3 regions of the Pantoea sp. Z09 genome follow, and region 2 is predicted to be linked to each of the others. Evidence: predicted binding sites of a transcription regulator. Region 2 holds the regulator's gene; each other region holds the start of a gene.

Region 1 (9,848 bases), 1.3 Mb from region 2:
TGGATGCCGAGCCGCTATTACGCCAGCGAGCCGAAAGCCTCGGTGATGCTGGCGCTGCGCAATCAGGAAGCGATCAGCGACGCGCGCCAGCAGGTGCTGTTCGGCCTGAACGACTATCTCTCCAGCCTGGCGCTGGACGAGCTTAACTCGCAGGCGTCGGTGGGCGGCATCAGCTTCTCTACCAGCGAAAACGATGGGCTGGTGTTCAGCGCCAGTGGCTTTACCCAGCGGCTACCGACGCTGCTGAAAAAACTGGTGGAAGGCTATGCCACCTTCCAGCCGACGGCGCAGCAGCTGGAGCAGGCGAAATCCTGGTATCTGGATCAGCTGGACGCGGCGGACAAAGGCAAGGCGTTCGAGCTGGCGATCCAGCCGATGCAGATGCTGTCGCAGCTGCCCTATACGCAGCGCGAGACGCGCCGCGCGCTGGTGAAAGCGATTACCCTCGATGAGGCGGTGGCGTATCGCGACAATCTGATCCATCATGCGACCCCTGAACTGCTGGCGGTGGGCAACCTCAGCGCGGACAGCGTGATCCAGCTGGGTCGCGAGCTGAAGCAGCAGATGCAGACCCAGGGCACGCAGCTCTGGCGTAATAACTATGTCTCTTTCGCCAAACCGGTGAAGGCCAACCTGCAAAAAGCGGGCAGCAGCACCGACTCGGCGCTGGCGGCGCTCTATGTGCCGCTCGGCTATGGCGAATATCAGAGCATGGCCAACAGCTCGATGCTGAGCCAGATCGTGCAGCCCTGGTTCTACAATCAGCTGCGCACCGAAGAGCAGCTGGGCTATGCGGTGTTCGCTTTCCAGATGCCGGTCGGCCGTCAGTGGGGCATCGGCTTCCTGCTGCAGAGCAACAGCAAGCAGCCCGCCTACCTGCTGCAGCGCTATCAGGCCTTCTACCCGCAGGCGGAGAAGCGACTGCGCGCCATGCCGCAGAGCGACTTCGTTCAGTATCAGCAGGCGATGATCAACCAGCTGAAGCAGCGACCGCAAACCCTCGATGAAGAGGCGTCGCGCTACAGCCGCGACTTTGATCGCCAGAACTACGCCTTCGATACGCGGCAGAAAGTGATTGAGGAGATCCAGAAGCTGACGCCGGACGCGCTGGCGGACTTCTTCCATCGCGCCGTAATGCAGAAAGAGGGCATGGCGATGACCTCGCAGATTGCGGGCAACAGCGCCGACAAGCTGGCGTTCGCGCCGCTGCCCGGATGGAAAACCTGGAATGAGGTGGCGAAACTGCAGCAGTCGCTACCGGTTAAGAGTGAGACGCAATGAATTACCCTGAGTCGCTGAATCCTCTGACGCTGCCGCTGCGCGGCGAGCGTCTGATCGAGGCTTCGGCGGGCACCGGCAAAACCTTTACCATCGGCGTGCTCTACCTGCGCCTGCTGTTGGGGTTGGGCGGCGAAAACAGCTACAGCCGCCCGCTGTCGGTTGAAGAGATTCTGGTGGTGACCTTTACCGAGGCCGCCACCGCTGAACTGCGCGGGCGCATCCGCGAGAACATTCATGAGCTGCGGCTGGCGTGCGTGCGCGGCGCCAGCGGCAATCCGGTGCTGACGCAGCTGCTGGATCAGATTGATGATCTTTCGCAGGCCGCGGCGCTGCTGCTGGCGGCGGAGCGGCAGATGGACGAAGCGGCGATATTCACTATCCACGGCTTCTGCCAGCGCATGCTTAACCTGAACGCGTTCGAGTCGGGCATGCTGTTTGAGCAGGAGCTGATAGAAGATGAGGCGGCGCTGTTTAAGCAGGCGACGGCGGACTTCTGGCGGCGTCACTGCTATCCGCTGACGCTGGACGTCGCGCGCGCCATCGTCGCGGAGTGGAACGGGCCGGAGAGCCTGTTGACCACGCTTCGGCCCTGGCTGCAGGGGGAATCGCCGCGGCTGAAACGGCCGCCGGCCGACGACGAAACCCTGGCGACCCGGCATGCCGCTAATCTGGCGCGCATCGCGGCGATCAAGCAGCAGTGGCAGGCGGTCAGCGACGAAGTCGAAGGCATCGTCAGTCAGTCTGGCGTCGATAAGCGCAGCTACAGCAGCAAATACCTGCCGCTCTGGGTGGCGAAGGTCACGCAGTGGGCCAACAGCGACACCACCGACTATCTTTTTCCCAAAGAGCTGGAGCGTTTCGCCCAGGGCGTACTGCTGGAAAAAACCAAAAAGGGCGAGCCGCCGCAGCATCCGCTGTTTCAGGCGGTAGAGGCCTTCCTCGCCGAGCCGCTCTCCTTGCGCGATTTAATTATCGCCCGCGCGCTGGTGGAAGTGCGCGACGCGGTGCGCAAAGAGAAGCGGCTGCGCGCGCTGCTCGGCTTCGACGATCTGCTGAGCCGGCTCGACGAGGCGCTGCAGCAGCCGGGCGGCGCGCTGCTGGCCGACACCATTCGCGCTCGCTATCCGGTGGCGCTGATCGATGAGTTTCAGGACACCGATCCGCAGCAGTACCGCATTTTCCGCACGCTCTATCTCCGCCAGCCTGAGCTGGCGCTGCTGCTGATCGGCGATCCCAAGCAGGCGATCTACGCTTTTCGCGGCGCGGATATCTTTACCTATCTACGCGCCCGCAGCGAGGTCGCGGCCCACTATACGCTCGACACCAACTGGCGCTCGTCGCCCGGCATGGTGCAGAGCGTGAACCGCCTGTTCGCCCGCATGGATTCGCCGTTTCTCTTCTCGGCTATCCCGTTTCTGCCGGTGAAGCCCGCAGAGCCGAACCAGCAGCTGACGCTGGTGAAAGACGCCCAGCCGCAGGCGGCGCTGCGTTTCTGGCTGCAGCCCGGCGACGGCGTCGGCGTCAGCGACTATCAGCAGTTTATGGCGCAGCAGTGCGCCGCCGATATCAGCCGCTGGCTGGTGGCCGGACAGCAGGGTCGGGCGCTGCTGGGCAAAGGCGACGATTTGCGTCCCGTGCAAGCCTCCGATATCACCGTGCTGGTGCGCAGCCGCAACGAAGCGGGCCTGGTGCGCGACGCGCTCAACGGGCTGTCGATTCCGTCGGTTTACCTCTCCAACCGCGACAGCGTCTACACCACGCCGGAGGCGCGCGAGCTACTCTGGCTGCTGCAGGCGGTGCAGGCGCCGGAGCAGGAGCGGCTGCTGCGCAGCGCGCTGGCCACCTCTATCTTCGCCATCGACGCCGCCACGCTGGAAACCCTGAGTCAGAACGAGCGCGAGTGGGACGCGCTGGTCGAGCAGTTTGCCGCCTGGCAGCAGCTGTGGCATCAGCGCGGCGTGCTGCCGATGCTGCGCGACGTGATGAACCGGCGGCAGCTGGCGGAAAACATGCTGGCGTCGGAGAACGGCGAGCGCAGGCTCACCGATCTGATGCACCTCGGCGAGCTGCTGCAGGAGGCGTCGACCCAGCTCGACAGCCCCCATGCGCTGGTGCGCTTTCTCGCCCAGCAGATCGCCCGGCCCAACAGCCAGTCAGCGGAGCAGCAGCTGCGGCTGGAGAGCGATCGCCATCTGGTGCAGATCGTGACCATCCATAAATCCAAAGGGCTGCAGTATCCGCTGGTGTGGCTGCCGTTCGCCGCTGGCTTTCGCGAGGCGTCCAGCGCGCTCTACCACGACCGCGAGAGCTTTGCGACGCTGCTCGACGTGCAGGGCGACGAGCAGAGCATGGCGCTTGCCGAGCAGGAGCGGCTGGCGGAAGATTTGCGGCTGCTCTACGTCGCCCTGACGCGCTCGGTGTTTCACTGTAGCGTCGGCATCGCGCCGCTGTTCAAGGGCGCGCGCAAAAAAGAGGGCAACAGCGATCTGCATAAAAGCGCGCTGGGCTATCTGGTGCAGCGGGGAGAGGGCGGCGATGCCAGCCGCCTGCGCGCCTGCCTCGACACGCTGGCGGATGGCGATACTGACATCGTGAGCGACGATCTTATCCCCGGCGAAAACTGGCGCGAAAGGACCCCCCCCGACGAGGCGCTCAGCAGCCGCGAGGTGACGCGCGACCTGCGCGACGCCTGGCGCGTCACCAGCTACTCCGGGCTGCAGCAGCACAGCAGCTCGCCGCTGCTGGAGGCGATGCCCACTTTCGATATCGACGCCGCGGGCGAAGAGGGCGGCGAGGCGGAAAATCAGCTGACGCCGCACCACTTTCCGCGCGGCGCGGCGCCGGGCACCTTTCTGCACGGCCTGTTTGAGTCTATCGATTTCACCCGGCCGCCGGATCGGACGCTGCTGGAGACGCAGCTGGAACAGAACGGCTATGGGCAGCACTGGCTGCCGGTGCTGGAGGCCTGGATCGCGCGCGTGCTGCACACGCCGCTCAATAGCGACGGCCTGATGCTCGGCGCGCTGCAGAACCAGGACCGGCTGGTGGAGATGGCCTTTTATCTGCCGCTGGAGCGCATGCTTAATGCGGCACAGCTGGATGCGCTGATGCGCCAGCACGATGCGCTGTCGGCGCGCGCGCCGCGGCTGGAGTTCCATCAGGTGCAGGGGATGCTGAAAGGCTTTATCGATCTGGTGTTTCGCTGGAACGGTCAATATTATCTGCTGGATTACAAGTCCAACTGGCTAGGCGACAGCGAAGCGGCCTATACGCCGCAGGCGATGGCGCAGGCGATGGTCGATCACCGCTATGACCTGCAGTATCAGCTCTATACGCTGGCGCTGCATCGCTATCTGCAGCATCGCCTGCCGGGTTACGACTATCAGCGCCACTTTGGCGGCGTGTTTTATCTGTTTCTGCGCGGCGTCGACGGCAGTTCGCCGGAAAACGGCATCTTTACCGCGCGTCCTTCGGCTGAGTTTGTCGCCGGGCTGGACGCGCTGTTTCGCCGGGCGGAAGAGGAGGAAGTATGACGGAAATCATGCCATTGCTCGATCAGGCGGTTGAGAAGCGTCTGCTACGGCCGCTCGATCTGCAGTTTGCGCGGCTGCTGGCCGACCCGTCGCAGCCGGCGTGGCTGCTGGCGGCCGCCTGCGTCAGCGCCGAAGCGGGCGACGGCCATGTCTGCCTGCCGCTGACGCATCTGGAGGGCGAAAAACTCTTCGCCGGGCGTCACCCGGAGCTGGCGCAGGCGCTGTGGCGCGCGGCGGGCGCGCCGGCGTGCTGGAAAACCGCGCTGGCCGACTGGCCGGCGCTGAGCGACGGCGGCATCGCCACGCCGCTGGTGCTTAATCATGAGCGGCTCTACCTGCATCGCCTGTGGCAGAGCGAAGGTCAGGTGGCGCGCTTTTTCACGCTGCAGGCGGAGATGGCGGAGATGGATATCGCCGCCGCGCAAAACGTGCTGAGCGCGCTGTTTGGCGATGGTCCCGATGACTGGCAAAAAATCGCCGCGGCCGTGGCGCTGACGCGCAAAACGGCGGTGATCTCCGGCGGGCCCGGCACCGGCAAAACCACCACCGTGGCGAAGCTGCTGGCGGCGATGATCCGCCTGAGCCACAACAGCCTGCGCATTCAGCTGGCGGCGCCGACCGGCAAAGCGGCGGCGCGTCTGACCGAGTCGCTCGGGCAGGCGCTGCAGGCGCTGTCGGTCAGCGACGAGGAGCGGGCGCGTTTCCCCAGCGAAGCGACGACGCTGCATCGCCTGCTCGGCGCGCAGCCCGATACCCAGCGGCTGCGCTACCACGCCGCCAACCGGCTGCACCTTGATGTGCTGGTGGTGGACGAGGCGTCCATGGTCGATCTGTCGATGATGGCGAAGCTGATCGCGGCGCTGCCCGATCATGCGCGCGTTATTTTCCTTGGCGATCGCGATCAGCTGGCGTCGGTGGAAGCGGGCGCCGTGCTGGGCGATATTTGCCGCTGCGCCGAAGCGGGCTACAGCCTGGCGCGCGCGCAGCAGCTGGTGGCGCTGACGCAGTGTGCGCTGGACGGCGCGGATGACGCGCGCGCGCCCAACGTGCGCGACAGCATCTGCCTGCTGCGCAAGAGTTACCGCTTTGACGCCTCGTCAGGGATCGGACAGCTGGCGCGGGCGGTTAACCTGGGCGACGCGCGCGAAGTCGAGAAGGTGATTAACGCCGCCTTCGAAGATATCGATTTTCAGGCGTTGCAGAGCGGCGAGGCCTATCAGACCATGCTCGACGCCGTTGCGGAAGGCTACCGGCCTTTCCTGAAGCTGGTGCAGGCGCGCGCGCCGGTTGAGGAGATCCTGCTGGCGTTTAGCCGCTTTCAGCTGCTGTGCGCGCTGCGCGACGGGCCGTTTGGCGTGCAGGGGCTGAATCAGCGCATCGAGCAGCGTCTGGTGCAGCTGCAGCGCATTCGTCGTCCCGCCATCGGCAGCCGCTGGTATGCGGGACGGCCGGTGATGGTGACGCGCAACGACAGCGCGCTGGGGTTGTTTAACGGCGATATCGGCATTACGCTGCGCGACGCGGAAAATCAGCTCAAGGTCTTTTTCCCGCTGCCGGACGGCTCGGTCAAAGCGGTGCAGCCGAGTCGCCTGCCGCCGCACGATACCGCCTGGGCGATGACGGTGCATAAGTCGCAGGGATCGGAGTTCGAGCACACCGCGCTGGTGATGCCGGCCCAGTTCTCGCCGGTGCTGACGCGCGAGCTGGTCTACACCGCCATTACCCGCGCGCGCAAGCGGCTGACGCTCTACAGCGAACCTGCGGTGTTTCAGCGCGCGGTGCAGCTGCAAACCCAGCGCCGCAGCGGGCTGGTGGAAAGATTAAGTCTGGTATAAAGGACGCATCAGGAGCGAACGCGGCCGGCATGGGCCGTTACGCAAAGTCGCTTGCGCATCCTTGCCCGCTCGGCCTGCGCCATCCCTGGCGCAGGACGCTTTGCTCCACGGCCCATGCCGCCCGCGCATCAGCGACTGTGCTGTCTGGCCTGACTCAGGTCAGGTCCGCCATCAGCGACTGTGCTGTCTGGCCTGACTCAGGTCAGGTCCGCCATCAGCACCTTCGAGCGCCGCTGATAGTTGTACATCTGCTTTTTGCTCTCCGGCAGCGACTCAATATCCACCGGCGTAAAGCCGCGTTCCTGAAACCAGTGAATGCTGCGCGTCGTCAGCACGAACAGCTTCTCCAGCCCCATCTGCCGCGCCTGCAGCGCCACGCGCTGCAGCAGCATCTCGCCGCGCGACGAGCTGCGGTAGTCGGGATGCACCGCCACGCAGGCCATTTCGCCAATCTTCTCATCCATAAAGGGGTAGAGCGCTGCGCAGGCGATGGTGAGATTGTCGCGAATGATAATGGTGAACTTATCGATCTCCATCTCCAGCTGCTCGCGCGAGCGACGCACCAGAATACCCTGCTGCTCCAGCGGACGGATCAGCTCCAGAATGCCACCGATATCGTTAATGGTGGCGCGGCGGATCTGCTCGCTCGACTCCATCACGATCTGCGTGCCGATGCCGTCGCGTGAAAACAGCTCCTGCAGCAGCGCGCCATCTTCCTGATAGCTGATGAGATGACTGCGGCGCACGCCGCTGCGGCAGGCCTTAACCGCGCCGCGCAGGAAGCGCACCGTGCCGGAAAGATAGTCGCCGTCGCTCTCCATCTCGTCGATGCGCGCCTGCGCGTCGTTGGGAAACAGCTCAGAGATAATCGCGCCGTCGCGCCGGGTAACGCCCTGTTCAGAGCAGAAGCCGATCATCTTTTCCGCCTTCAGCTTGATCGCCAGCTGGGTGGCGACCTCTTCCGACGTCAGGTTAAAACTCTCGCCGGTGACGGAAACCGCTACCGGGCCGAGCAGTACAATCGCATTGTTATCCAGCTGACGATGGATCGCCTCTTCGTCGATGCGGCGAATTCGTCCGCTGTGACAGTAGTCGACGCCATCATCCACGCCGAGCGGCTGAGCGATAATAAAGTTGCCGCTCACCACGTTGATATGCGCGCCCTGCAGCGGCGTGTTGTTCAGGCTCATTGAGAGTCGCGCCGTGATATCCAGCTGCAGCCGTCCCGCCGCCTGCTTCACCAGCTCCAGCGACTGCGCGTCGGTCACGCGGGTGTACTTGTGGTAAACCGGCTCCAGCTGATGCGCGGCCAGGCTGGCGTCAATCTGCGGACGCGCGCCGTACACCACCACCAGACGAATGCCGAGGCTGTGCAGCAGACCGATATCGTTGACGATGCTGGAGAAATTCTGATGTTCGATGGCTTCGCCGCCCAGCATGATGACAAAGGTCTTGTCCCGATGGGCATTAATATAGGGAACGGTGTGGCGAAAACCCTGAACCAGCTCAGTACTACGTTCCTTCACGGCAAACCCTCAATGAATGTTTATTCGTAATTTCTGTATTTTTATTCTTTTAGCGCCTTTTTTGCAAGGATTAAACCTGACGTAAATTTACGTTTTTTTGGGTGCACTCGCTGCTAAGAGACTGCATTATTTAGCAATTCCTGAATGACTTCCCCAAAGTGATGGGCTAAAGTTTTCACCGCCGTTTATGAAGATGGCGGTTTTTTAGACAGAACAGAGCAGCTGGAGCGGCATGTCAGAATCAAATCCCCTGTTTTCCCGCAGAAGGCTCCTGCAGGGTAGCGGCGCACTACTGCTGCTGAGCGTCAGCCGCGCAGGCCTGGCAGCGAAAAACCATATCGTAGCGGTGCGCATCTGGCCCTCATCGACCTATTCACGTATGACGCTGGAGTCCAGCGTGCCGCTTCACTATAAGCAGTTTGCGCTCTCGCATCCGGATCGGCTGGTGGTCGACATCCAGAATATGCACCTCAACCCGGTGCTAAAGGGCGTCGATAAGCTGGTGCAGGTTAACGATCCCTTTATTAAAAGCGCGCGGGTCGGGCAGTTTGACGCCAGTACCGTGCGTATCGTGCTGGAGCTGAAGCGCAACGTCGCGCCGAAAACCTTTACCCTGGCGCCGGTGGCCGGGATCAAGCACCGGCTGGTGGTGGATCTCTATCCGAGCCAGGACACGGCTGAAGACGATCCGCTGCTGGCGCTGCTCAAGGATTACAACCAGGGCGACCTGGAGCGCAACGAGCCGGCGACTGCGCCGCTGCCCGGCAAGGCGGGGCGCGATCGGCCGATGATCATCATGATCGATCCGGGACATGGCGGCGAGGATCCCGGCGCGCACGGCAAATACAAAACGCGCGAAAAAGATATCGTGCTGAAGATGGGGCGGCGGCTTAAGGCGCTGATAGATAAAGAGCCGAATATGAAGGCCTATATGACGCGCAACGAAGATGTCTTTATTCCGCTGCGGGTGCGGGTGGCGAAAGCGCGCAAGCAGCGCGCCGATCTGTTTGTCTCGATCCACGCCGACGCCTTTACCAGCCGCAGCGCGCGCGGCTCCTCGGTGTTCGCGCTCTCCACCAAAGGCGCCACCTCGGCGGCGGCGCGCTTTCTGGCGCAGACGCAGAACGAGTCGGATCTGATCGGCGGCGTCAGCAAGAGCGGCGACCGCTACCTCGACCACACCATGTTCGACATGGTGCAGCGCCAGACCATTCACGACAGCCTGAACTTCGGTAAAGAGGTGCTGCATCGAATGGGGCGCATCAACCATCTGCACAAACGCACCGTCGACCAGGCGGGTTTCGCGGTGCTGAAGGCGCCCGATATTCCGTCGATTCTGGTGGAGACTGCCTTTATCAGCAACGTAGAAGAGGAGCGCAAGCTACGCACCAGCCGCTACCAGCAGCAGGTGGCCGAGGCAATTTTTCACGGCATAAAGGCTTACTTCGACAAGGGTGGGGCGCGACGCTAAAAGAGGCGGGGAGATGGCGCAGGCCGTCCCGCTTTCACAAGGCACAAAAACAAAAAAGCACCCTTTCAGGTGCTTAAATGTTGGTTGCGGGAGCCGGATTTGAACCGACGACCTTCGGGTTATGAGCCCGACGAGCTACCAGGCTGCTCCATCCCGCGTCCGTAGTGCGCATTGCGTCTTTTTTCACATTGTCTCTTCATCA
Region 2 (9,848 bases):
CGTTTCGATCTGGCACCGGGCCGGATTTGCGATCTGGATGCGTTATGGGAGGCGATCCTGGGCGAGGAGCTGCCGATGCCGCTGGAGGTTGAATTTATCAATCTGGGGAAGGGTCAAAAGCGGCGCTACGGCGCGCTGATCCTGCTGTTTGATGAAGCGGAAGAGGAGCTGGAGGGCCAGCTCCGCTTTAATATCAGGTAACCCCCGCAAAAAGGGCCCCGACAAGCGGGGCCAAGGGGTTCGTCAGTAGTTGACGAGGAATTACTTGTAGAGTTCAGCCGTGAAGTGATAGTTGTCGCCGGTGCGCGCTTCGATCACTTTATAGGCGCTGGCGCCTTGCTCATCCGCTTTCTGAGAAAGCTGCGCGCGATAGTCCATCGGCGCGCCCGCCGTACCACTAATGGTGACTGTACCTGCAGGTTGCATGTTTTGCGCCTGATCGCCGGTAACCAGCTGCGCTGCCTGAGCGCCAAATGCGATTACGGAAAGCAGGCTAACGGTTGCGATGGTTGCTTTGATTTTCATTGTTCGTCTCCTCATTACAATCAACAACCTGCGGTTAGCGATAATCGATGCGGGTCGTCGATATTTTCAGGCGTCGCACGGGCGCCCAATCGGTTAATTATTTATACAGCTCAGCCGTGACGTGGAAGGTATCGTCCTGGTTGTTCTCAATGATGCGATAGTGGCTAGCGCCCTGCGCGTCGGCTTTTTGAGAAAGCGCCTGACGAATATTGGTCTGGTCGCCGTCATGACCGCTGATGCTGATGGTCTGGTTCAGCGGCTGCAGGGTTTCAGCCTGCTGATTTGATACCAAACTGGCTGCGCTGGCGCCAAAGGACAGGGCGGAAGTCAGCGCGGCGATAGCGATAAGTGATTTGGTTTTCATGGTCTACTCTCCTGAATTCATAAGTCAGGCAACCCGATGCGCAAGTAGCGCTTCAAAGAGGTCGCCGGGACGATATCGGTTGGTGCGAACTTATTTATAAAGCTCGGCAGTGGCGTGGTAGTTGCCGTTGTTATAGGCCTCGATCACGCGATAGGCGCTGGCGCCTTGCTGCTCTGCTTTTGCGTTCAGTTCTTCTTTAATTTGCATCGGAGAACCCGCCACGCCGCTTACGCTTACTGAGCCGATAGACTGCAGATTTTGCGCCTGCTGAGCGTTAATGGATTCTGCTGCAAAAGCACCGAATGACAGGGCAGATAGAATGCTCAGGGTTGCGATAGTAGTTTTAACTTTCATGTTTATTTCCTCGTCGTCTGTTTTTGTCTTTTTGTTTGGTGTGATTTGCATCACGAAAAGAAGTATAGAACTAATAACGTGTGAAATTAATACCTGCCTAATAATGTTTTGTTGTTATTCTTTATCCTTATGCTTCATTTTTATTCTTTATAGTTATAAAAAATGGATAAAAAACGACCTTTTCCGGTTAAACACTTGCAAAAACAAGGGGATATTTCACTTTATCTTTTTGTGCGAAACATTGCGGTGAATGTGGCTGGTTATTGATTTAGATCTGGGTATTGTCGCTAATTGCGTAGTGTAAAGCAGCGTAAAATAGCGCGAAAGGTTAAGCAGGCCAAAAGGTATGACCAAAGCAGCGCAGCCGCTAAGCGGTAAAGCGCATAAGCTAACGGGTTGAAAAAGCAGAGGGAGAGAAGGAACAGGCCGGGCAGAATGCGACCGGCAAAGGCGTTGCCGGTCGGCGAGCGGTTTACAGCTCTTGTTCGAACAGCATCAGAATAGCGTCATGCAGCTGTCGCACGGTAAAGGCGCGGGCAGGGGTGATAAAAATAGTATCGTCGCCGGCGATAGTGCCGAGGATGCCTTCCGCTTTACCCAGCGAATCGAGCAGGCGGGCGATCAGCTGCGCGGCGCCGGGGCTGGTATGGATCACCACCAGCGCGTCATTGTAGTCGATATCCAGCACCAGGTTTTTCAGCGGGCTGGTGGTGGTCGGCACGCCCAGTTCTGCAGGCAGACAGTAAACCATCTCCATTTTGGCGTTGCGCGTGCGGACGGCACCGAACTTGGTCAGCATACGAGAAACCTTTGACTGGTTGATATTCTCGAAGCCTTCATCCTGCAGCGCCTGCACAATCTCGCCCTGAGAACTAAATTTCTCTTGTTTTAATAAGGCTTTAAACGCTTTGATCAATTCGTCTTGTTTAGATGGGTTTCGCATAAGCTACCAGTAGAGAAAAAATGCCGAACGCCCGCCGACGGCAGATACATTATTATGCATATGAATGAATTTTTATGCAATTCGCTGGTAAAACAGGCAGGCGCCGCGCGGTGCGGGCGCCAATGATAACAAAGTTTTCTGCACAGACCAAAAACGGCGCGCGGCTGGCTACGCGAAGGTTGCAGAATTGTTATACAATTGAGGTGTCACAATGGATAGCTATCGCGGCCGTGCTCTATCTGCCATTGGCATCGTTGTCGGTCATTCAGGCGCGTTGTGCTGACAAAGTAGCAACCCATAAGATTAAGTGCTGCTGCACGCATAATAGACAGTGGGTTTGTCATCGTCTGAGAAGTTGATTCAGGTCTGGACACAGATGGAAATTCGGCTCTACTCTGCCCCACCTTAATAAGGAGTACAGAATGAAAGTTGCCGTTCTTGGCGCCGCTGGCGGAATTGGTCAGGCGCTCGCCCTTCTGTTAAAAACCCAGCTTCCTGCGGGTTCCGAACTCTCACTCTATGATATCGCGCCGGTGACGCCTGGCGTGGCGGTCGATCTCAGCCATATTCCCACGGCAGTCAAGATCCAGGGCTTTAGCGGCGAAGACGCGACGCCTGCGCTGCAGGGCGCGGAAGTGATCCTGATCTCGGCGGGCGTGGCGCGCAAACCGGGAATGGATCGCGCCGATCTGTTTAACGTCAACGCCGGGATTGTGCGCAATCTTATCGAGCAGGTGGCGCAAACCGCGCCCAAAGCGCTTATCGGCGTCATCACCAATCCGGTCAACACCACCGTGGCGATTGCCGCCGAGGTGCTGAAAAAGCATGGCGTCTATGACAAGAATCGTCTGTTCGGCGTCACCACGCTGGATATCATTCGTGCCAATACCTTTGTTGCCGAGCTGAAAGGCAAGCAGCCGAATGAGGTCGAGGTGCCGGTCATCGGCGGCCACTCCGGCGTCACCATTCTGCCTCTGCTGTCGCAGGTGAAAGGGGTGAGCTTTAGCGACGAAGAGGTCGCCAGCCTGACAAAACGCATTCAGAACGCGGGCACCGAAGTGGTCGAGGCCAAAGCGGGCGGCGGCTCGGCAACCTTATCAATGGGTCAGGCGGCGGCGCGTTTCGGCCTGGCGCTGGTGCGCGCCCTGAAGGGCGAGGCGAACGTCGTGGAGTGCGCCTACGTAGAAGGCGACGGCGAATATGCCCGTTTCTTCTCGCAGCCGCTGCTGCTGGGTAAAGGTGGCGTAGTGGAGCGGCGTCCTGTCGGCACGCTCAGCGCGTTTGAGCAGCAGGCGCTGAACGCTATGCTGGAAACGCTGAAAAAAGATATCGCCCAGGGCGAGGAATTTGTGAAGCAGTAAGCGTGCGAGTGCAGTCTGTTCCCTGTGTTAACGAGGCCCGTCTTGACGGGCCTCGCTTCGTATCACGGCTGCCTGGTCTAAAGGCCGCCAGACTTAAAAGTGCGCGTTGGCGGCGTGCCGTTGCTGGCAGGCGTCTTTTTGCCCAGCGTCTCCATGCGCACTTGGAACGGCGGGAAGGGCATTTCAATGCCGTGCTCGGCGAAGCCTTTCAGGATCAGCTGGTGCAGCTCGTGGCGCAGCGGCATGCGATGCCCCATCTCGGCCGCGTGAATACGCAGCTCAAACAGCTGAATCCCCTGTTGTAGATCGACGAGGAAGACATCCGGCGCCGGCACCTCCAGCACGTAGCTGCAGCGGTCGCACGCCTGCTTCAGCACCGTGGTCACCTGTTCGCTGTCTACATGGGCGGGCGCAGGAATGGTCAGCACCACGCGCGTCACCGAATCGGAGAGCGACCAGTTAACGAACTGCTCGGTGATAAAGGCCTTGTTGGGCACGATAATCTCTTTGCGATCCCAGTCGATAATGGTGGTGGCACGCGTGTTGATGCGGGTGATGCTGCCGGTAAGATCGCGAATGGTCACGGTATCGCCGATGCGGATCGGTTTTTCAAACAGGATAATCAGGCCGGAGATAAAGTTAGCGAAAATCTCCTGCAGGCCGAAACCGAGTCCCACACCGAGCGCGGCGACCAGCCACTGCAGTTTCGACCACTCGATGCCGATCATCGAGAAGCCTATTAAACCGCCGATCAGCATCAGCACATACTTGGTCAGGGTGGTGATGGCGTAGCCGGTGCCGGGCGTCAGATTAAGATGCTGCAGCAGCGCCAGCTCCAGTAGCGCGGGCATATTGCGCACCAGCTGGGTGGTGATAATCAGCACCAGAATCGCAATCAACACCGAGCCCAGCGTAATCGGCTGGATGCTTTCGACGCCCTGCACCGTGGTGCTGACGTCCCACAGGCGAATGTTTTCCAGAAAGCCGAACGCGGAGTGGATCTCTGACCAGAGCACAATCACCGACACCAGCGCGATCAGCGTCAGAATAGAGCGCACCAGCCGCAGCGACTGGGCGCTGATGGCGTCGAGATCGATAATCGGCTCATCGACATCCACCACGTCGACGTTTTGCGCCGCGGCGTCTTTCTCCTCTTCATGACGCGCGCGGTTCGCCAGCATATCGGCGCGGCGCTGACGCGCGCGGTCGAAGGCGATGCGACGCCGCTGGATCAGCATCCAGCGGCGGATGATGTGGTAAATCACCAGCAGCAGGAACCAGATGGCGACGGAGGTTTCCAGACGCGCCAGCAGCGCCTGCGCGGTGGCCAGATAGCCGATCATTGAGGCGAGGGCGGCCGCCAGCGGAATGGCGATCATCAGGTTCCACAGCACGCGGTTCACCAGATTATCGCCGTTGCCCTCTTTATCCAGATAGAGCGGGATGCCGGCGCGCTTCAGGCTCACCGTGACGATCGACAGCGCGCCGCAGATCAGGATAAAGCAGAGCCGGCCGAGCGAAGCGGAAAACTGACGATCTTCCATATTGGCGAAGGCGATCAGCAGCATAATCAGCGGCACAATCAGGCCGATGGTCAGCGAGTAATAGCGGGTTGCGCGCGCGACGCGGGTTTGCGGCCAGCGGAAATGGACCACGAACAGGCCGTTAGGGCGCGCGAAGGCGGCGCTGATCATAAAGGCCCACAGCAGCGGCAGCGTCGCCGTGATGCCGTCGCCGAACGCTACCGCGACAGGGTAGGGCCAGGCGTGCTGCAGGCCGTAGCCGAGCGCGGCCCACAGCACCGGCAGCGGCAGCGCCACCAGAATCGACCAGAAAACGGTGCGCAGCGTCAGGCGGAAGCGATCCTGAGTCACTTTGCCGACCTTGCTCGCCGAACGCGCGAGGAAGGCGTTAAAGTGGCGACGCGTTCTGATGCTGAAGCCGACCAGCAGCACCGCGCCGATCAGCGGCAAAACGGTCTCGCGGCTGGTAACCATCATCGCCAGCGCTTTGCCCAGCTGGCCCAGGGTGTCGAGCGACAGCAGGCGCGTCAGATCGCGCGCCACTTCCACCGGATAGTTCAGGCCGATGGGGCTGATATCCGCGGTCCAGAACAGATAGCGGTGGGTCGCGTCCTTGACGTCGGTCAGCGCATCCTGCAGCTGGGTATTGGCGACCTTGAGCTTGGTGATCTCCAGAATCAGCGTGTCGCAGCCGGAAATCAGCGAGTTGAGCAGCTCGCGCTGGGTTTTCAGCTGCGCATCCAGAATACGGCGCTGCTCGGTGGTAAAGGGCTGCCCGTCGGCCTGATGCGCCTTGCGCAGCGACTCCTGCTGCTGCAATAAATCTTCGTAGCGCAGGCGCTGCACGCGCAGCTGCGCCATCTCGTTGTCGATCTGCTGCGATTTAGGCATATCGGGCAGTCGCGCCACCTGCGCGCGCAGCGCTTCGCCCAGCAGATTCGACGCGCCGAGCCACTGCGACTGTTCGCGCAGCGTGCCCAGCGCCTGACGCACCTGGATAATCTGATTGGTCGCCAGCCGCTGCTGCGACGCCACCAGATCCATACGCTGCGCCTGCTGGTTCAGCGCGCCGGAAAGGTCGCGGTTGACGCGAAACTGATCGCTGATGGCGGGCGGCAGATCGCCACTGTTTTCCGCCAGCTGTTCGGTGCGCGCCAGCGCCAGCTCCGCCTCGCGCTGACGCTGTTCGTTAAGCTGGTTGCGCAGCGCCTGCAGATAGTTGTCGAGCTGCGCCGCTTTGCGCTGATGGAGGTCGGCGCGCATGCGCGCCAGCTCCTGGCGGTTGTTGGCGGAGAGCTGCGCCAGCTCCAGCTCGTCCACGCGCGCTTTGTTCAGCGCGTTTTCCGCCTGGGCCGCCCACAGCTGCGTCTGCGCCTGCGGCGAGGCGGCGGATCCGCCCTGCAGCCGGCGGTCGCTTTCGTTCATCGCCCGCCGCGCGTCGGTCTGCTGCTGCGGCAGCTGCGACAGCGAGTCGCTGATCTCGCGGGCGCGATCCTGCTCCTGCTGCGCCTGACGTCCCTCTTCCAGCAGCTGGCTGCTGACCTGCAGGATCTCCTGATCGAGCTGGGCGCTGCTCAGCGTGCTGCGCACGCTTTTGCTGCTGTCGTCCAGCGAGGCGATTTGCTGGCGCAGCTCGCGCGCCAGACGGGGGAAGTCGTCGATAACCTGCTGATACTGCTTTGCGCGCTCCAGCGACGCATCGCGTTCGGAAAGGGTGTTGAGGGCAGCCTCAAGAGACTGCACCTGCTCCGCCTGCGCGGGAGAGCTTTTTGCCGCCTTCGCCTCGTCCAGCGCCTGTTTAAGTTGGCTGGCGTCCGGCACGGTGGCCGCCAGCGCGGAGGTGCTGAGCCAGAGGCTCAGCAGCAGGATGAGAAACGATCGCACAGCAAAAACACTCTCAGCGGTTAGTCGGCGATAACGTCGACGGGGGCGGTCTGCGGCAGCGCGATGGCCAGCGGCTGGCCCAGGCGGGTTTTGCTTTCGGCTTCCAGACTCTCCGCCAGCTTGACGCGTCCCGGCGCGAACAGATTGATGACGGTGGAGCCCAGCTTGAAGCGCCCCATCTCCTGGCCTTTCAGCAGCACGATCGCGCCTTCATCATCGGCGGCCGGATAGTGCCAGCGTTTGATCACCCCTTCACGCGGCGGCGTAATAGTGCCGGCCCAGCTGGTTTCGATACTGCCGACGATGGTCGCGCCCACGAGGATCTGCACCATTGGGCCGATATCGGTATCGAAATAGCAGATCACGCGTTCGTTGCGCGCGAACAGGTTAGGGATATTGCGCGCCGTCAGCGGATTGACCGAGTAGAGATCGCCCGGCACGTAAATCATCTCGCGCAGGATACCGTTGCACGGCATATGCACGCGATGGTAGTCGCGCGGTGCCAGATAGGTGGTAACGAAATGACCGTCGCGGAACTGCGCCGCCATCGCTTCCTGACCGGCCAGCAGCGCGTCCAGCGTATAGTGATGGCCCTTTGCCTGGAAAATCTGGTCGCCTTCGATGGGGCCCAGCTGGCTGATGGCACCGTCGGCGGGCAGCACGATCAGGCTGGCGTCGGGATCGACCGGACGCGCGTCGTCCTTCAGCGGACGGACGAAGAAGTCGTTGAAGGTGCGATAGCTGCCGGTATCGGGCTTACGCGCTTCCGACATATCTACCTTGTAGAACCAGACGAAGATATCAATCACCAGTTTGGTCAACCAGCCGCCACGCCGGCTGGCGCCCCAACCCGCAAGTTCCGTTAACCATTTTTTCGGCAGTACATGATTCAGGCCGAGTTTTACACGATCAAACACCGTAGCCTCCTGGCTTTGTTTCGCGTCAGTCAAAAAGGGGGCGAATGATATCAGCGCCCCGGCCAGATGGCGAATTTCCCCCGCGATCGTGCGCGTTACGGCGGCGATGCAGGGTCAATGCCGTTAATCAGCAGCGAGGGTTACTCGCTGGAGGAGAAATTTTTGCGCGTTTTTACCTGCGCCATGCTCTCCAGAATGCGGTGATAGTTGTCGAAGCGCGACCGATCGATCTGGCCCGCCTCGACGGCGGCGCGAATGGCGCAGCCGGGATCGTTGCCGTGCTTGCAGTCGCGAAACTTACAACTGCCAATAAACTCACGGAATTCGACAAAGCCGCGGGTAATTTGTTCCGGTTCGAGATGCCATAAACCGAACTCGCGCACGCCCGGCGAGTCGATCACATCGCCGCCGTGGGGAAAGTGATACAGGCGCGACGCGGTGGTGGTGTGCTGACCCAGCCCGGAGACGTCAGAGACGTCGTTGGTGACAATCGCGGTCTCCGCCGCCGCATCAAGGCCGAGCAGGGCGTTCAGCAGGCTCGATTTGCCGACGCCGGACTGCCCGGCGAAGATGCTGATGCGATCGGTCAGGGCGGCTTCCAGCTCCGCCAGGCCCGCTTTGGCATGACTGGAGACCATCAGCACGCGGTAGCCGATACGGCGATAGATCGCCATCTGCTGGTCGACAAAGGCGCGCGCCTCGTTATCCAGCAGATCGGTTTTGTTCAACACCAGCAGCGGCTCGATGCCGAGGGCTTCGCTCGCCACCAGATAGCGGTCGATAATATTAAGCGACAGCTCGGGCAAAATCGCCGAGACGATAATGATCTGGTCGATATTGGCGGCAATAGGCTTCAGGCCATCGTAATAGTCAGGGCGAGTCAGCACGCTGGTGCGCTCGTGCACTGCTTCGACAATGCCTTTACCGCCGCCGAGCGCCGGACGCCATACCACGCGATCGCCAGTCACCAGCGAGCGGATGGTGCGGCGCAGGTTGCAGCGATGCACCTCACCCACGGCATCCTCGACGTCTGCGTGCATGCCGAAGCGGCTGATCACTACGCCTTCCGCCGCTTCACCAAACAGGTTGTCGTCCGCTTCCGGCGCTTCACGCTGGTTAAGACGACGCTGGTGGTTAGCGCTGACGCGACGTTGTTGACCTTTCGACAGTTTATTTTTGCTCACGCATCCTCTCAGGCTGTTGCCAGATTTCGCCCCGCTGGGCAAAACGTCTATGATACACCCTAATGACTATCGATGACGACTACGGCTACGGCGGGAAACAGCATGGCAACAGGAAATGAAAATAATTTAATCTGGATCGATCTGGAGATGACCGGACTGGATCCAGAGCGCGACCGCATTATCGAGATCGCCACGCTGGTGACCGACGCGAACCTGAATATCCTGGCGGAAGGGCCGGTGATGGCGGTGCATCAGTCCGACGCGCAGCTGGCGCTGATGGATGAGTGGAACGTGCGCACCCATACCGCGAGCGGGCTGGTGGAGCGCGTGAAAGCCAGCGCGTTCGACGATCGCCGCGCCGAACTGGCGACGATTGAGTTTTTAAAACAGTGGGTGCCGGCTAACAGCTCGCCGATTTGTGGCAACAGCATCGGCCAGGATCGCCGCTTCCTTTTCAAATACATGCCAGAGCTGGAGGCCTATTTCCACTACCGCTATCTCGACGTCAGCACCTTAAAAGAGCTGGCGCGTCGCTGGAAGCCGGCAATTCTGCCAGGCTTTAAAAAGGCGGGCACGCATCAGGCGCTGGATGATATTCGCGAATCGGTCGCCGAGCTGGCATACTATCGCGAGCACTTTTTGCAGCTCTAGCCTCAAAGGTGCGCAGGAAAACAGCAGGTTGCTGCTTTAATCGGCAAACGAATCGAAAGCGCAAAATTTTGCTTTCAGACTCTTGCAGCAGCAATAATTTCTCGTATAATGCGCACCCCGTACCGATGAAGAATTTATGCAG
Region 3 (9,848 bases), 960 kb from region 2:
GCAGGTGGCGGGCACGGTCAACGGCCAGCCGAAAACCGTTCTGCTGATTAAAGGGGTGCAGTATCGCGGCACCATTGCGCTGCTCGACGGTGAGGCGGAAGCGCTGGCGCGCAGGCGATATCAGAGGCGTTTTCCGGTGGCGCGCAAAGTCTCTGCGCCGCTGTGGGAGATCCGACTGGAGGAGGTCAAGATGACCGATAACGCGCTGGGATTTGGCAAAAAAATCAGCTGGCGGCGGGAAGAGAGTGAAGTCCCTTTCCCCTGAGGGAAAGGGAGACAGCGTTATGACGCCTGCAGAATACGCAGCGACTCGCGATTAAAGGCGGGCAGATCCTCTGGCGTGCGGCTAGTGACCAGCCGATCGTCATCCACGATCACCTCTTCGTCATAGAAGTCGGCGCCGGCGTTGCGCAGGTCGATAGCAATCGCCTTCACACAGGTCATTTTGCGGCCGCGCACGCCGTTGGCGCTGATCAGCAGCTGCGGACCGTGGCAGATAGCGAAAATCGGCTTGCCGCTGGCGACAAACTCTTTGGTAAAGGCGACAAAACGGTCGTCGCCGCGCAGTGAGTCAGGGGAATGGCCGCCGGGCAGCAGCAGCGCGTCGAACTCCGCCGGGCTGACCTCGTCGATAGCGCGGTCGATCTTCACCTGCGCTTCGCCCTGTTTGCCGGTGACGGTTTTACCCGCCTCTTTCTCAATGGTCACCACCTCGAAGCCCGCCTGTTTATAGGCGTCAGCGGGTGAGGTAAATTCTGAGTCTTCAAATTCATCGGTAATCAACACCGCAATCTTCTTGCTCATTTTTTCCCTCCTCATGATGGTTTACGCACAATGCGCTCTCCTGGTGAACAGCTTAAGCCTGGTTGTTTGTGCTGAAAATGCAAGCCGGACGGCAAAAGCTGACTATATTTCAGAGTAATGGCAACAGGTTAGCGGGAGGCCGCATGCATCGTGTATTACTGACCGGCGCGACGGGACTGGTGGGGTCGCATCTTTTGCGCCTGCTGGTGGCGGATGCGCGCGTGGATGAAATTATCGCGCCGACGCGGCGTCCGCTGCCGCCGATGAAAAAGGTGGTGAATCCGGTCGAAGCGGATCTCACCGACGTGCTGCGGCCGCTTAACGTCGCCATCGACAGCGTCTTTTGCTGTCTTGGCACCACGCGCAAAGCGGCGGGCAGCAAAGCGGCGTTTCTGCACGTCGACTACACGCTGGTGGTGGATACCGGCCTGAACGGCCTGCGGCTGGGTGCGGTGCAGATGGTGGCCGTCAGCGCGCACGGCGCGAATCGCCATTCGCCTTTTTTCTATAACCGGGTTAAAGGCGAGATGGAGACGGCGCTGCGTCATCAGGGCTGGCCGCGCCTGACGCTGGTGCGGCCTTCGCTGCTGCTGGGCGAGCGCACGCATAAACGCGCCGGGGAAAGCCTGATGGCACCGCTGTTCGGCATGCTGCCCGGCAACTGGCGTTCGGTCTCCGCGCTGGCGGTGGCAAAGTGCATGCATCAGCAGGCGTTCCAGCCAGGCGGCGAGCGCGTCGAGATTATCGAATCGGGGCAGATCCCGCGCTAGCCGCGCTCTTTGCTCAGCTCCCAGATAATCTGGTTGCGACTGCCGCGCCATCGCAGCGTCGCATCTCTCTGCGCCTCGATAAAGCGTCCGTCGATCAGCACATCGATATAGTTGAGCACTTCGCGCTGCGCGCAGTTAAGCTCAGCGCGCTGATAGCCAGTCCAGAGCCAGATATCTTTTCCCGGGCACTCCGCGCGCACCCGTTTCACCAGCCGACGAATATGCGGCACGTTGTGCGGATGCAGCGGATCGCCGCCGCTCAGCGAGAGTCCCTGACGCGGGATACGGCTGTCCTGCAGATCGGCGATCAGCCGCTCCTCATGCTGCAGGGTAAAAGGCGCGCCGGAGTCGAGCCGCCAGGTGCTCTGGTTGTAGCAGCCGCGACACTGATGCTCGCACCCGGCCACGAACAGCGTGCAGCGCGTGCCCGGACCGTTAACGATGTCGACATCGTAGTAGCGATGAAAATGCATCATCCCAGCGGTCCGCTCTCCAGATGTTTCACGCGTCGCTGCACCTCTTCCTGCTTGCCGGCGTTGAACGGGCGCGCGTCGGGGCTGCCGAGATAGCCGCAGACGCGGCGCGTCACCGACACGCGCGCCGGATCGTGGTTGCCGCAGTTCGGACAGGTAAAGCCGCGGCTGGTGCAGCTGAACTCGCCGGTAAAGCCGCACGCATAGCACTCATCGATCGGCGTATTGGTGCCGTAGTAGGGCACGCGGTCGTAGCTGTAGTCCCACACATCCTCCAGCGCCTTGAGGTTATGCTGCACGTTGGGATATTCGCCGTAACAGATGAAGCCGCCGCTCGCCAGCGGCGGATAGGGCGCCTCAAAGTCGATCTTGTCGTAGGGGTTCACTTTTTTCTCGACGTCGAGGTGGAAGCTGTTGGTGTAGTAGCCTTTATCGGTGACGCCCGGCACCACGCCGAACTGCGCGGCGTCGAGGCGGCAGAAGCGGTCGCAGAGGTTTTCGCTCGGCGTGCTGTAGAGGCTGAAGCCGTAGCCGGTCTCCGCTTTCCAGGCGTCGGTGGCGGCGCGCAGGCGCGAGACGATGGCGATCCCTTTGGCGCGTAGCGCGGCATCGTCATAGGGATGACGCGCGCCGCCGCTCAGCGCGTTCAGGGTTTCATGCAGGCCGATATAGCCCAGCGACAGCGAGGCGCGGCCGTTGCGGAAAATCGGCCCCACTTCGTCATCGGCGTTGAGCCGTACGCCGCAGGCGCCCTCCATGTAGAGGATCGGCGCCACGCGCGCTTTGGTTTTCTCCAGCCGGGCGATGCGCGTCATCAGCGCGCGCTTCGCCAGCGCCAGACGTTCGTCGAGCAGCGTCCAGAAGCGCGCCTCGTCGCCCTGCGCCTCGAGCGCGATGCGCGGCAGATTCAGGCTGATGACCCCCAGATTATTGCGCCCGTCGTGGATTTCGACGCCGTTCTCTTCATACACTCCAAGAAAGCTGCGGCAGCCCATCGGCGTTTTAAACGAGCCGGTGACCTTCACCACCTGGTCGTAGTTAAGGATATCGGGATACATGCGCTTGCTGGCGCACTCCAGCGCCAGCTGCTTGATGTCATAGTTGAGATCGCCCGGACGGCGATTCAGCCCCTCGCGGATGGCGAACACCAGCTTGGGAAAAACGGCGGTCTTGTGGTTTTTTCCCAGTCCGGCGATGCGGTTGCGCAGGATCGACTGCTGGATCAGGCGCGCCGCCCAGCTGGTGCCTAGCCCGAAGCCGAAGGTGACGAACGGCGTCTGGCCGTTGGCGGTGTGCAGGGTATTGACCTCATACTCCAGCGACTGAAAGGCGTCGTAGCACTCTTTCTCGGTGCGCGCCCGCGCATAGGCGTCGACGTCGGGGATCTGCCATTCGGCGGCGACGGCGCGATGCTTCTCCAGGCTGAGCTGAACGAAGGGCGCCAGCACCTCGTCGATGCGGTTGATGGTGGTGCCGCCGTAGATATGGCTGGCCACCTGCGCGATGATCTGCGCGGTGACCGCCGTGGCGGTGGCGATCGACTTTGGCGGCTCGATCTCGGCGTTGCCCATCTTGAAGCCGTTAGTAAGCATCCCTTTTAGATCGATCAGCATGCAGTTGAACATGGGAAAGAAAGGAGAGTAGTCGAGATCGTGATAGTGGATCTCGCCGCGCTCGTGCGCCTGCACCACGTCGCGCGGCAGGATCTGCTGCTGCGCATAGTGTTTCGCCACGATCCCCGCCAGCAGATCGCGCTGCGTCGGGATCACCTTGCTGTCTTTATTGGCGTTCTCGTTCAGCAGCGCGGCGTTGGTTTGATCGACCAGGCCGCGAATGGCGTGATGCAGCTTGCCGCGCTGCTCGCGCGCCACGTCGCGGTCGTGCCGGTATTCGATATAGGCGCGCGCCAGCTGGGGGTAGGGGCCGCACATCAGCGTCTCTTCGACCGCGAACTGAATATCGCGGATATCCACCTCAACGCGATCCGCCAGCTTCTCGCTGACGCGGCGGGCGACCGCGGCGCACCACTGCGCATCTTCGACCTGCGCCGCACGGGCCGCCGCCGCGACCGCCGCCTCGATTCTGGCGGCGTCAAACCCTGAGCGACAGCCGTCGCGCTTCACCACTACCTTTGCCATGTTCTCTCCATTCGCTACATGTTGTGCTGCGAAGGATTTTAGCCACTATATATGGAGATCAGGAGAATATAATCGCCGCTGTTTTGACCTGAAACAAAGAAGGGCGGGTCGTGGCGCAAAGCCAGGCGAAAAGGCGAACGGGGGCAAAAAGGCGCGCTGCGGGCGCAGCGCGCAGAGAGGCTTAGCGGCGCAGGGCGATCGCTTCAATCTCGATTTTGACGTCTTTCGGCAGACGCGCCACTTCCACGCAGGAGCGCGCCGGGAAAGAGGCGTGATGCTCGGTGAAGAAGGCTTCGTAGGTGGCGTTGACGGTGGCGAAGTCGTTCAGATCTTTCACGAACACCGTGGTTTTCACGATGTCGCCAACCTGCAGGCCCGCCGCTTCGACGATCGCCTTCACGTTTTCCAGCGACTGGCGCGCCTGGTCGGCGATGGCGTCCGGCACCGCGCCAGTGGCCGGATCGACCGGGATCTGACCGGAGGTGATAATCATATTGCCCAGATCGACGCCCTGCACATAGGGACCGATCGCCGCTGGCGCTTTTTCCGTACTGATTTCGCGAGACATACTTGCTCCTTAAGAGTGACGCAGCGGCGGCGGGCGCCGCTGGCGAGAAATATCGCCCCATTATAGGGGCGGGCAGGGCGATTACCAGTGGCCGAGCACCACGTGGTGCGCGAAGGCCTTCTCGCAATATTTGCAGGTCAGCAGCACCTCATCGTCGCGCTTTTTCACCGCAAAAGAGGAAAACACCGGCTCGCTGCGGCTGATGCAGTTGCCGTTGGGACAGGTCAGCACGCGCTCAATGCGCTCCGGCAGCGTCGGGGCGATTTTCGCCACCACTTCATAGTCGTCGATGCGGTTGACCGTGGCGTGTGGCGCGTAGACCGCTAGCTGGTTGATCTGATCTTCGGTGAGAAAAGTGTTCTCGATCTTGATCAGATCCTTGCGACCCATCTCGCCGGACGGGAGGTTAAGGCCAATCGTGATGCGCTGGTCGGTTTCCGTCAGGCGAAACAGCGACAGCAGCTTAAACCCGACCTGCGCAGGAATATGGTCAATAACCGTGCCGCGCTTGATCGCTTCTACCTGCAGTTTGTTGTCGTGAGTCATGGCGATTGCTCCTTACAGATCCAGTTCGCTGTTGAGTATCAGCGCCAGCAGAGCCTGACGCGCGAAAATGCCGTTGCCCGCCTGCTGGAAGTACCAGGCATGGGGCGTTTTATCGACGTCGGTGGCGATCTCGTCCACGCGCGGCAGCGGATGCAGCACCTTCATATTGTCGCGCGCGCCGGCCAGATCCGCCGCGCGCAGGATAAACTGTGCTTTGACGTTGGCGTATTCCGAGGGATCGAGACGCTCTTTCTGTACGCGCGTCATGTAGAGAATATCGGCGTGCGGCATCACCGCTTCGATGCTGTCGTGGCGCGACCAGACGATGCCGCGCTCGTCCAGCGTGTCGGTGATATAGGCGGGCATCGCCAGCGCGTCGGGCGCGATAAAGTAGAAGCGGTTGCCGTCGAACTTCGCCAGCGCCTGCGTCAGGGAGTGCACGGTGCGGCCATATTTCAGGTCGCCAACCATGGCGATGCTCAGGTTGTCCAGCCGGCTCTGGGTTTCGCGGATGGTAAAGAGATCGAGCAGCGTCTGGGTCGGATGCTGGTTGGCACCGTCGCCGGCGTTGAGGATCGGCACGCCGCCGGAAAACTCGGTGGCGAGCCGCGCCGCACCTTCCTGCGGATGGCGCATCACGATGGCGTCGACATAGGTGCCGATCACGGAGATGGTATCCGCCAGGGTTTCGCCCTTTTTGCCGAGCGAGGTGTTGCTGCCGTCGGCGAAGCCCACCACCGAGGCGCCCAGCCGGTGGATCGCCGTTTCAAACGACAGGCGCGTGCGCGTCGAGGCTTCAAAGAAGCAGCTGGCGATCACCTTGTGCTTCAGCAGCTCCGGCTGCGGATGCGCTTTCAGCTGCGCGGCGGTATGCAGCACCCGCTCCAGTTCGTCGCGGCTGAGATCGTTAATAGAAATGATATGCTTGCGATATAAAGGGTTAGCCATAGGTCGCCTCTCTGCGCTGCCGAATTGCGGACAAAAAAAAGCCCCTGCTTAAGGGGCTTTTTTAACGATCGGGTTGATGACGGAAAAAACAGGGGCGCCGCCTGCGTTCAGGCGTGATGTCGCGTGAATCTGTACGCTGCGCTGTTGCATGCTTCCTCCGGCAAAGTCGGGCGCATTATACGCGTCCGCCAGTTTGCATCAAGGGAAACGTTTGCGGTACCCAACACTAAGCCTGGCTAAGCGTCGCCACCATCACCGCTTTGATGGTGTGCATGCGGTTTTCCGCCTGATCGAACACGATGCTGTGCTCGGACTCAAACACCTCGTCGCTCACTTCCATGCCGTTGTGCAGGCCATACTGTTCCGCCATCTGGCGACCCAGCGTGGTCTGGTCGTCATGAAACGCCGGCAGGCAGTGCAGGAACTTCACCTGCGGATTGCCGGTCAGCTGCAGCATCGCCTGATTCACCTGATAGCCGCGCAGCAGCGCGATGCGCTCTTCCCACACCGCTTTCGCCTCGCCCATCGACACCCAGACGTCGGTGTAGATAAAGTCCGCGCCCTTGACCCCTTCGGCGATATCTTCGGTCAGCGTAATTTTGCCGCCGGTGGCCTGCGCCGCCTGACGGCACGCCTCGACCAGCTCCGGTTCCGGCCAGCAGCCCTGCGGCGCCACCAGACGCAGATCCAGGCCGGTCACCGCCGCCGCTTCCAGCATGCTGTTGCCCATGTTGTTGCGCGCGTCGCCGACGTAGACCAGCGTCATCTCGCTGAGCGCTTTGCCCGGCAGATGCTCCTGCATGGTAAGCAGATCGGCCAGCAGCTGGGTAGGGTGAAACTCGGTGGTCAGGCCGTTCCACACCGGCACGCCGGCATGCTCCGCCAGCGTCTCCACCAGCGCCTGGCCATAGCCGCGATACTGAATGCCGTCATACATGCGGCCCAGCACGCGCGCGGTATCTTTCATCGACTCTTTATGGCCGATCTGGCTGCCGCTCGGGCCGAGATAAGTAACGTTGGCGCCCTGGTCGTATGCGGCAACTTCGAAAGAGCATCGGGTACGGGTCGAGTCTTTTTCGAAGATGAGCGCGATGTTTTTGCCTTTCAGGCGCTGGGTTTCGCTACCGTTTTTTTTAGCGCGTTTTAATTCAGCGGCGAGGTCGAGCAGGGCGGTGATGTCGGCTGGGCTCAAATCGAGCAGCCGAAGGAAGTGGCGTTGAAAAAGGTGACTCATAACAGGCTCCAGTGCAGCCATTCTGATTGAATGAAAATTCAATTTAAACGTATGAATATTCATTTTCAACCCCGGCGTAAAGAAACTTTCGCTTTTGAGTAGTGGCGCGCCGGGCAGTGTGGGAAAATACTTGTTTATTGCCGAACACTGAGGGGAATTCGCCATGGCATATGAAGCATTGCTGGAAGAGCAGCGTGAAGAGACGCGTCAAATCATTGATGAGCTGCTGGAAGATGGCAGCGATCCCGATGCGCTCTATACCATTGAACATCATCTCTCCTGCAACAACTTCGATTCGCTGGAGAAAGCCGCCGTCGATGCGTTCAAGCTGGGCTATGAAGTCACCGAGCCGGAAGAGCTGGAGCTGGAAGACGGCACCACGGTGATGTGCGTCGATATTCTCAGTGAGTCGGCGCTGAAGCCGGAGCTGATCGACGTGCAGGTTGAGCAGCTGGTCAACCTGGTCGGGAAATACAACGTCGACTACGACGGCTGGGGCACCTACTTCGAAGATCCCGACGCGGAAGACGAAGACGACGATGATGATGATGGCGACATTATCGACGGCGACGAAGACAACGGCGTCCGCCACTGATTTTTCGGGCGGAGCCGCGCGCTCCGCCTTTCCGCTCTCTGCCCTATGAACTGACATGAACTACGCACCGCTGCTTGAACCCATCACTCAGTTTTTACTCTGCCGCACGCCGCAAGCCTGGATTGACGAGGCGCGCAAGCCGGAAAATCTGACGCTGCTGCTGACCGACCACCTGGTCTGCGAGCTAAAAGCGGCACAGACCGCCACCTGGCTGATCCGCAAATATGTCGCCGACAAGCCGAGCGGCGAGGCGATCCTCGCCTGGCTGAAACCCTATGAAGATTTTATTTTTCGCGAGCAGCCCGACAGCCAGTTTATCCAGGCGCATAAGAGCCTGACGAAAAGCGTTATCGTGCGCAACGAGCTGCCCTGGGCGGACGACCTGGTGGAGAAAATGGTGCTGCTGATTAAAGAGGAGCTGCACCACTTTTATCAGGTCTGGGAAATTATGCAGGCGCGCGGCTTGCCCTATCACAAGATCACCTCCAGCCGCTACGCCAAAGGGCTGCTGCGGGAGATCACCACGCACGAGCCCGATACGCTGGTGGACAAGCTGATCTGCGCCGCCTATATCGAGGCGCGCTCCTGCGAGCGTTTCGCCAGCCTCGCGCCCTGGCTGGATGAGGAGCTGGAGAAGTTCTATATTTCGCTGCTGCGTTCGGAAGCGCGTCACTATCAGGACTATTTAGCGCTGGCGGCGCAGATCTCGCCGAAGGATATCGCACCGCGCGTGCGGGCAATTGGCGAAGCGGAGGCGAAGCTGATTAGCGAGCCGGACGCGGAGCTGCGTTTCCACAGCGGCGTGCCGGCGTTCTGACAGCGAAAGCGCGCTTACAGCGCTTTCAGCATGCGATACTCGCAGTCGCCGTGGCCGGTACAGCCGAGCACCTCATTGATGCGTTCAAAGCCCAGCGACTCGTAGAGCTTAATGGCGCGCGTCAGGCTGCCGGTGGTTTCCAGATAGCAGCGCCGAAAGCCGCGCTGGCGCGCATGCTCCATGGCGCGTAGCGCCAGCTCGCGCGCCACGCCGAAGCCGCGCACCTCCGGCAGGAAGTACATCTTCTGCAGCTCGCAGATATCGGGCGCGCTGCAGGCGAGCGGGGCGACCCCGCCGCCGCCCACCACTTTTCCCTGATGCTCCACCACCCAGTAGGCGCTGTGCTCGGCGCTGTAGAGTTCATACAGGCTGTCGAGCTGCGGATCGGCCACGGTATAGCCTTTGTCGGCGGTCAGGCCGAACTCAGCCGAGACGGCGCGGATCACCTGAGCGATATGGGGATTGTCGGCGGCGCTGATGGGACGCAGCGTCAATGAAGGCTGGGTTTCAGAGATCATGGCGATATAACGTGGTTAAAATCGGTTAGACATTCACCAGAAATAGCATTATCGTCCGGGAAAAGCAATATAACTGATAATGCATGGAGGCATGAAATGGCAGCGTTACGCTGGTTATTTAAAAACTATAAAAACTTATCCGTTCTTTTTATTGTGATGGGTTTTATAAACGTCTGGGCTTACTTTCAGTGGATCGGCCGCGTAGATTTTTTTCCCTTGATTATTGGCAATGTTGCAGGAAGTTTAGCGATATTAATATCGTCCCTAGTGTTTTTTGTTGCTATATCTTTTATGTTTGTTATGCCATCTGCGCTTTGTGCTATAGTGGGCCTCAAAAGTGCTATTAAAGATAAGAAAAATTTAAGCCTCAGGCAACGGCTCAAGGTTGATTACAATGAAGGATGTGCTGCTGCTACCGCACTAATCGCAGTGATAAC

What was found. Region 2 encodes ArgR, which controls arginine synthesis, uptake and breakdown. Its sites were predicted from a motif close to ANTGAATAAAAATACANT; they were not measured.
Positions count from the first base shown of each region.
Region 1: a site for ArgR is predicted at 8,208-8,225, ahead of argA (amino-acid N-acetyltransferase). Genes of this name have one in related genera too.
Region 3: a site for ArgR is predicted at 7,507-7,524, ahead of argF (ornithine carbamoyltransferase). Genes of this name have one in related genera too.

Region 1 is NZ_CP092373.1:3,027,450-3,037,297, reverse strand. Features, by position in the region: gene ptrA (pitrilysin) at 1-1,281, shown strand, start outside; gene recB (exodeoxyribonuclease V subunit beta) at 1,278-4,814, shown strand; gene recD (exodeoxyribonuclease V subunit alpha) at 4,811-6,649, shown strand; gene argA (amino-acid N-acetyltransferase) at 6,847-8,175, opposite strand; gene amiC (N-acetylmuramoyl-L-alanine amidase AmiC) at 8,408-9,646, shown strand; tRNA gene MC269_RS14565 (tRNA-Met) at 9,728-9,804, opposite strand.
Region 2 is NZ_CP092373.1:399,669-409,516, forward strand. Features, by position in the region: gene MC269_RS01925 (hypothetical protein) at 1-201, shown strand, start outside; gene yhcN (peroxide/acid stress response protein YhcN) at 262-525, opposite strand; gene MC269_RS01935 (YdgH/BhsA/McbA-like domain containing protein) at 623-889, opposite strand; gene yhcN (peroxide/acid stress response protein YhcN) at 980-1,243, opposite strand; gene argR (transcriptional regulator ArgR) at 1,716-2,186, opposite strand; gene mdh (malate dehydrogenase) at 2,609-3,547, shown strand; gene mscM (miniconductance mechanosensitive channel MscM) at 3,625-6,954, opposite strand; gene asd (archaetidylserine decarboxylase) at 6,975-7,871, opposite strand; gene rsgA (small ribosomal subunit biogenesis GTPase RsgA) at 8,012-9,055, opposite strand; gene orn (oligoribonuclease) at 9,158-9,706, shown strand.
Region 3 is NZ_CP092373.1:3,374,559-3,384,406, reverse strand. Features, by position in the region: gene MC269_RS16170 (YhbP family protein) at 1-265, shown strand, start outside; gene MC269_RS16165 (type 1 glutamine amidotransferase domain-containing protein) at 283-804, opposite strand; gene MC269_RS16160 (NAD-dependent epimerase/dehydratase family protein) at 948-1,574, shown strand; gene nrdG (anaerobic ribonucleoside-triphosphate reductase-activating protein) at 1,571-2,047, opposite strand; gene nrdD (anaerobic ribonucleoside-triphosphate reductase) at 2,047-4,185, opposite strand; gene ridA (2-iminobutanoate/2-iminopropanoate deaminase) at 4,367-4,753, opposite strand; gene pyrI (aspartate carbamoyltransferase regulatory subunit) at 4,835-5,299, opposite strand; gene pyrB (aspartate carbamoyltransferase) at 5,312-6,247, opposite strand; gene argF (ornithine carbamoyltransferase) at 6,474-7,481, opposite strand; gene rraB (ribonuclease E inhibitor RraB) at 7,645-8,076, shown strand; gene MC269_RS16120 (tRNA-(ms[2]io[6]A)-hydroxylase) at 8,132-8,893, shown strand; gene MC269_RS16115 (GNAT family N-acetyltransferase) at 8,908-9,411, opposite strand; gene MC269_RS16110 (hypothetical protein) at 9,508-9,848, shown strand, end outside.